Paraburkholderia bryophila: one gene and its partner. The main gene of each other region encodes a partner of the protein of the gene in region 2 in a complex. Links are inferred from orthologs where the notes say so. Each region holds a gene or a part of one and is shown on either strand. Other genes may lie near its edges.

Region 1 (3,433 bases), on a different replicon or contig from region 2:
GCGCAAGCGCAAGAAAGCGGCTGCGGTGAAGCGTCATTTCAAGCATCTGCGTGGCCAGATGCTGCCAAAAAAAGTTCTACTGATTCTGGCGTTGCCGCGGTTCCCGTCGAACGGAGCGGCGACATCCAACCGGTGAGGGCGCTGCAGGCGCAATCACGGAAAACACGGCCCCTTCGGGCCAGCCGGCAGGGTCGCACACATTACGCATATCGCGCCAACCCGTTTGAGGAAGCAGTCCCAAGCGGGTATTCGTGTTGATGCGGTCGGCCCGGCCGGATTTTCATATTCCAACGTATTCAGGTGAGTGATGAGCCTCAAGGACCAGATCAACGACGACATGAAAGCCGCCATGCGGGCGCGTGAAACCGAGCGTCTCGGCACGATCCGCCTGCTGCTCGCCGCGATCAAGCAACGCGAAGTGGACGAGCGCATCACGCTCGACGACACGGCGATCACCGCGGTCATCGACAAGATGATCAAGCAGCGCAAAGACTCGATCAGCCAGTTCGAGGCCGCCAGCCGCACGGATCTCGCCGACAAGGAAAAGGCCGAAATGGCGATCCTGTCCGCGTATATGCCGGAGCAGATGTCCGAAGCGGAGATCGTCGCCGAAGTTCAGGCGGCGGTCGCGCAAACCGGCGCTGCCGGCCCGCAGGACATGGGCAAGGTGATGGGCGTGCTGAAGCCCAAGCTGGCCGGCCGCGCCGACATGACCGCCGTCTCGGCGCAAGTCAAAGCCGCGCTCGCGAAGTAATTTCCGTCTATCGGGTCTGCGCGCACCGTCGCTCGACGGGCGGCGCGCGCAGCCTTGAGCTTTTCAGGTAGCGTCATTTACTGTGATTCCTCCGTCATTTCTGCAGGACCTGCTCAACCGCGTCGATATCGTCGACGTGGTCGGCCGGTATGTGCAGCTGAAAAAGGGCGGCGCGAACTTCATGGGGTTGTGCCCGTTTCACAACGAAAAAAGCCCCTCGTTTACGGTTAGTCCGACTAAACAGTTCTATCACTGCTTCGGCTGTGGTGCGCACGGCACGGCGATCGGGTTCCTGATGGAACACGTTGGCTCGTCGTTTCCCGAGGCCGTCAACGATCTCGCGCAGTCGGTCGGCTTGACCGTGCCGAACGAGCCGTCGCCGGGGTATGGCGGCGGGGGCGGCGGCTATGCGCCGGCGGCGTCCAAAGCGGTCACCACGGCGCTTTCCGACGTCATGCAAACCGCCTGCGATTTTTACCGCAAGCAACTGCGCGGCGCGCCCACCGCGATTCAGTATCTGAAGAAACGCGGTTTGACCGGCGAGATCGCGGCCCGCTTCGGGCTCGGCTATGCCCCAGACGGCTGGCAGAACCTCGAACCGGCATTTCCTAATTATCGGGACGATTCGCTGGTCGAGTCGGGGCTGGTGATTGTCAGCGAAAAGTCGGACGCGCAGGGTCAGAATCGCCGTTACGACCGCTTTCGCGAGCGGATCATGTTCCCGATACGCAATGTGAAGGGGCAGGTGATCGGCTTCGGCGGCCGTGTACTGGGCAGCGGCGAGCCGAAATATTTGAATTCGCCCGAAACGCCGCTATTTAACAAAGGCAGTGAGCTGTACGGGCTGTTCGAGGCACGTCTGGCGATTCGCGAACAGCACTACGTGCTGGTGGTCGAAGGCTATATGGACGTGGTCGCGCTGGCCCAATTGGGGTTCCAGAACGCGGTTGCGACGCTCGGCACAGCCTGCACGCCAATTCATGTGCAGAAACTGATGCGTCAGACCGATACGGTCATTTTCAGTTTCGACGGCGATTCCGCAGGGCGGCGCGCCGCGCGCCGCGCGCTGGACGCCTGTCTGCCGCACGCGGCCGACAATCGCACCATCCGCTTCCTGTTTCTGCCGTCCGAGCACGATCCTGACAGCTACGTGCGCGAATTCGGCACCGAGGGCTTCGCCGAGCAGGTCGAACGGGCCATGCCGCTGTCACAGTTCATGCTCAATGAGGTGCTGACCGGCAAGGAGTTGGATCAGCCGGAAGGCCGGGCTCGAGCACTGTTCGACGCCAAGCCGTTGCTGCAGGCGCTGCCGGCCAATGCGTTGCGCGCCCAGATCATGCATATGTTCGCCGACCGCCTCGACGTGCCGTTCGACGAAGTGGCGGCCCTCTGCGAGGTCGATTCGCGAATCGCGGCGGCTGCCCGTTCGGCGCCGGCCCGCAAAGACCGGCGCAGCGTGACCGGAATCGAAGAGAAGACGCTGCGCAATCTGGTGATGTATCCGCGCACGGTGGCGGTGCTCGACGAAGACGCCGAGCAGGCGCTTCTGTCGGTGACGCGGCACGGCGAGCTGTTCGAAGAAGTGACGACGCACGCGCGTGCGCTGGGCGATTCGGCGGAGTTTCAGTTGCTGTCCGATCTATTGCGAAACGGCGCAAACGCCCCAACTTTCGAGGAAATCTTTCGCAAAATTCTAGACTATGATGAAAACGTCCGGGATTTACTGCTGAAGGACCCGGAGGATGCGACCGTCATCGAGGAGCGGCGCGAGCAGGAGCGGATTGTGGGCGAGGAATTGAAAGCCGCGATCCTGAAGATGCGGTACGACGCTTATTGCGATCGTCTCGAGCAACTTTCGCGGCAATCCCGGCACACGCCGGAGGAGTTTGCGGAGCTGTCGGAGTTGAACCGGAAGCGGGCCGACATGAAGCGCCAGCTGGGGCTCTAGACGGGTTGCAAAGGGCCGGAGTGGTACAATAAAAGGTTTCCAGCGGTTTGTTTTTCAAAGGGTTTTCCTAGCAAAGGCCAATAGGCGAAGGGCGATGCGATGGCAAAGACTACAGGCGGAAATAAAGCGGCAGGCACAGGCTCGAAGGAGCCGACCAGAAAGGTCACCGAGGCCAGGCTAGATTCTTCCGCCAGAAAAACGTCTACCGTCAGTGTTGCACCGGTTGCGGGGAAGAAATCCTTGACCAGTTCCGCTGCACGAGCGGAGCAGGTTGAGGCAGCGAGAGTGGTATCACCACCGGTCACGAAGCGGCCGGGTGTCAGAAGCGCAAGGGAAGCGGTTGTCGCGCAGGACGATGCGGCAGTCCGCGAGGTTCCAGTATCCACGGTTCAACCGGCTGGCGTCCACCAGCCGCGAGTCGAGACTACAGCCGGTACGGCGAACTCCATGACGAAAAAGCTGAATGAAGTACCCGTCGATGACGAAGCAACCCAAAGCGAAGAAACCCCTGCTGCCGCGGCTCCGGCCAAAGTGGAAAAGGTCAAGGCTCGCGACCGTCGTGCAAAGGAAAAAGCGCTGCTGAAAGACGCGTTCGCGTCGTCACAGCCGGGCACGGTCGAGGAACTCGAGGAGCGTCGTGCCAAACTGCGCGCGCTGATCAAGCTCGGCAAGGAGCGCGGCTTCCTCACGTACGCCGAAATCAACGACCACCTGCCGGACAACTTCACCGA
Region 2 (3,370 bases):
TCGACGGAATGCCGTAATGCCAGGTGATGATGTTCCAGCCGATCGCACCGACCAGCGCGCCGAAAATCACGTAATGGTCGACGATCTGCGGGTCGATCGTGCCTTTGCCGACGGTCGCGGCCACCTTCAGGTGGAACACGAAGTACGCGATCACGTTGAAGGCCGCCGCAAAGGCCACCGCCTGCTGCGGCTTCAGCACGCCGGTCGACACGACGGTCGCGATCGAATTCGCCGCGTCGTGAAAACCGTTCATGAAATCGAAAATCAGCGCGACGGCCACCAGGCCGGCAACGACCCAGATAGCGAGTTGTATCGATTGCATTATGCGTTTTCCAGCACGATGCCTTCGATGATGTTCGCTACGTCCTCACACTTGTCCGTGATCGTCTCGAGCAATTCGTAAATTGCTTTCAGCTTGATCAGGGTCTTGACGTTGTCTTCTTCGCGGAACAGTTTCGACATGGCCGAGCGCAGCACGCGGTCGGCTTCCGATTCCAGCCGGTCGATGTCCTCGCAGGCCTTGAGGATCTGGCTCGCCTGCTTCATGTCCGACAGCAGGCCGACGGCGAATTGCACGCGCTCGGAAGTCGCCGTGCAGATGTGCGCCAACTGGCTCGCCTCGGAGGTCACAGCCTGCACGTCGTACAGCGAAATGGCAGTGGCGACGTCCTCCATCAGATCGAGGATGTCGTCCATCGTGGTGATCAGCTTGTGGATTTCATCGCGATCGAGCGGCGTGATGAAGGTCTTGTGCAGCAGGTCGATGGTTTCGTGCGTGAGCTTGTCGGCAGCCTTTTCGGCTTTCTGCACGTTCTGCTTGTGGGTCTCGGCGTCTTGCAGATTGTCGATCAGCAGTTCCAGCTCACGGCTTGCTGAGACGATGCACGCTGCGTGCGCATTGAAAATTTCAAAGAACTTGCCCTCGGTGGGCATGAATCGACCGAACATTGGGATCCCGAAAATTGGTCACGGTATGGCTGACATAAAACCGCCACATTGTACCGTTCCGAGTCCCTGATCACACTTTCGAAAGCGCCGTTACAACAGGCGCTGCGCTTAGCGCTTCCCTTCTCGGCGGATTTCCCGTGAGCTTTCAGCGGGGGTTCCGCGGGCGTTGACGAGGGTGTTGCCGACGCCGCTTACCGGCCTGCCCGATCAATCGCTGTAGAAATTCTGCGCGCCGGCAAAGTTATCGAACTTCGTGAATTGACCATGGAACGTGAGCCGAACGGGACCGATCGGACCATTCCGCTGCTTGCCGATAATGATCTCCGCGGTGCCCTTATCCGGACTGTCCGGGTTGTAAACTTCGTCGCGGTAGATGAACAGGATCACGTCCGCGTCCTGCTCGATAGCGCCGGATTCGCGCAAGTCGGACATGATCGGCCGCTTGTTCGGGCGCTGTTCGAGACCCCGGTTGAGCTGGGACAACGCGATCACCGGCACGTCGAGTTCCTTGGCAAGACTCTTCAGCGAACGCGAGATTTCCGAAATTTCGGTCGCGCGGTTTTCACCGGACGACGACGAACCGCTCATCAGCTGCAAATAGTCGATGATGATCAGCCCGAGCTTGCCGCACTGCCGCGACAACCGGCGTGCGCGAGAACGCAGTTCCATCGGGTTCAAACCACCGGTTTCGTCGATGAAAATCTGCGCCTCGCTCATTTTCTGCACGGCGTGCGTGAGCTTCGGCCAATCCTCGTCGGTCAGACGGCCGGTACGCATGCGGTGCTGATCCAGCCGGCCGACGGAGCCGAGCATACGCATGGTCAGTTGCGAACCCGGCATTTCCATCGAAAACACCGCGACCGGCAGGCCGTACTCGACCGCCACGTATTCGCCGACGTTCATCGAAAACGCCGTTTTACCCATCGACGGACGGCCCGCGACGATGATCAATTCGCCGCCGTGCATGCCCGAAGTCATGCGGTCCAGATCGACGAACCCGGTCGGCGTGCCGGTCACATCGCTCGGATTGGCGCTGTGGTACAGCGTGTCGATCCGCTCGACCACTTGAGTCAGCAGCGGCCCGATTTCGAGGAAGCCTTGCGTGCCACGCGCACCGTCTTCGGCAATCGAAAACACCTTCGATTCCGCCTCGTCCAGCAACTGGCGAACTTCCTTACCTTGCGGATTGAACGCGTCCGCCGAGATTTCGTCGGCCACGGACACCAACCGGCGCAACACCGCGCGATCGCGCACAATTTCCGCGTAGCGGCGGATATTGGCCGCGCTCGGCGTGTTCTGTGCGAGGGCATTCAGGTAAGCGAGGCCGCCGACTTCTTCCGCCTTGCCCGACGTGCCGAGCGCCTCGTACACCGTGATCACGTCGGCCGGCCGCGTGGCCGCGATCAGCTTGCCGATGTGTTCGAAGATGAGGCGGTGGTCGTAGCGGTAAAAATCGCTCTGCGACAGGAAGTCGGCGATGCGGTCCCACGCCGCGTTATCGAGCAGCAGGCCGCCCAGCACCGATTGCTCGGCCTCGATCGAATGCGGCGGGACCTTCAGCGACTCGATTTGGGGATCTTTGGACGGTGCGTTCATGGAGAGGAATTATCGGGTAATCGGGCAGCGACGGCGAGGGGAAAAGCTAAAAACCAGGCACAAAAAAAGGCAGGGGCCGGTCACCCGGCCCCTGCCTTTTGCCAGCAACTTCCTGGCCAATACGACTTTGATGCTTAGACGTGTTCGCCGATCACAGCCACCGTCACATCGACGAGAACGTCGGTGTGCAGCGAAACTTGAACTGCGTGTTCGCCAACCAGCTTCAGCGGGCCTTCCGGCAGACGCACTTGCGCCTTTTCCACTGCGAAGCCTTGCTTGACCAGTGCGTCAGCGATGTCGGCGTTCGTCACCGAACCAAACAGACGGCCGTCAACGCCAGCCTTCTGGTTGATCTGAACCGTCGAGCCTGCCAGCTTTTCGCCTTGAGCCGTAGCAGCCGCCAGCTTTTCAGCGGCGATCTTTTCGAGTTCAGCGCGGCGAACTTCGAATTCAGCCAAAGCTTCCTTCGTTGCACGGCGAGCTTGCTTTTTCGGGATCAGGAAGTTACGTGCGTAACCGTCCTTGACCTTCACGATGTCGCCCAGGTTACCCAGATTGACGACTTTTTCCAGAAGAATGATTTGCATTCGGATGCTCCTTATCGCGTCGTCGGGTTAGGCCTTGTGCTGGTCGGTGTACGGCACCAGCGCGAGGAAACGTGCGCGCTTGATTGCCGTATCCAGCTGGCGTTGATAATGCGACTTCGTACCCGTGAGACGCGCCGGCGTGATCTTGCCGTTTTCGCCGATGAAGTCCTTCAGCGTGTCGAGGTCCTTGTAGTCGATGTGATCGACATTAGCGGCCGTGAAACGGCAGAACTTCTTGC

Evidence for each region. Proteins that work in one complex are often made in the same cells at the same time.
Region 1: the proteins of GGD40_RS03960 (region 2) and dnaG are in contact, whole or in part, in a crystal structure (PDB 2R6A), measured with the Geobacillus stearothermophilus proteins. The link is inferred for Paraburkholderia bryophila from one-to-one orthologs. Residues at the interface, in WP_033016901.1 of Geobacillus stearothermophilus: Ser13, Glu15, Ala16, Gln18, Glu91, Leu92, Asp94, Ala95, Val96, Pro97, Thr98, Ala99, Ala100, Asn101, Tyr104, Tyr105, Ile108; in WP_049624496.1 of Geobacillus stearothermophilus: Lys456, Leu457, Leu458, Pro459, Ala460, Asn463, Ala464, Leu467, Leu535, Leu536, Ile537, Ala538, Gln544, Glu545, Asp548, Tyr549, His552.

What each region holds. Positions count from the first base shown.
Region 1 is NZ_JACCAS010000002.1:1,945,330-1,948,762, forward strand. What follows is about bases 303-3,269. They hold dnaG (DNA primase), read left to right. Parts: upstream 303-836; coding sequence 837-2,702; downstream 2,703-3,269. Other genes in these bases: GGD40_RS29710 (GatB/YqeY domain-containing protein), read left to right, coding at 308-754; rpoD (RNA polymerase sigma factor RpoD), read left to right, coding at 2,802-3,269. In the rest of the region: more of rpoD, read left to right, coding at 3,270-3,433. UniProt on the Escherichia coli protein: RNA polymerase that catalyzes the synthesis of short RNA molecules used as primers for DNA polymerase during DNA replication.
Region 2 is NZ_JACCAS010000001.1:917,230-920,599, forward strand. What follows is about bases 351-3,254. They hold GGD40_RS03960 (replicative DNA helicase), read right to left. Parts: upstream 2,545-3,254; coding sequence 1,156-2,544; downstream 351-1,155. Other genes in these bases: GGD40_RS03955 (DUF47 domain-containing protein), read right to left, coding at 351-948; rplI (50S ribosomal protein L9), read right to left, coding at 2,679-3,131; rpsR (30S ribosomal protein S18), read right to left, coding at 3,159-3,254. Outside these bases: GGD40_RS03950 (inorganic phosphate transporter), read right to left, coding at 1-322; more of GGD40_RS03955, read right to left, coding at 322-350; more of rpsR, read right to left, coding at 3,255-3,370. UniProt on the Escherichia coli protein: The main replicative DNA helicase, it participates in initiation and elongation during chromosome replication. Travels ahead of the DNA replisome, separating dsDNA into templates for DNA synthesis.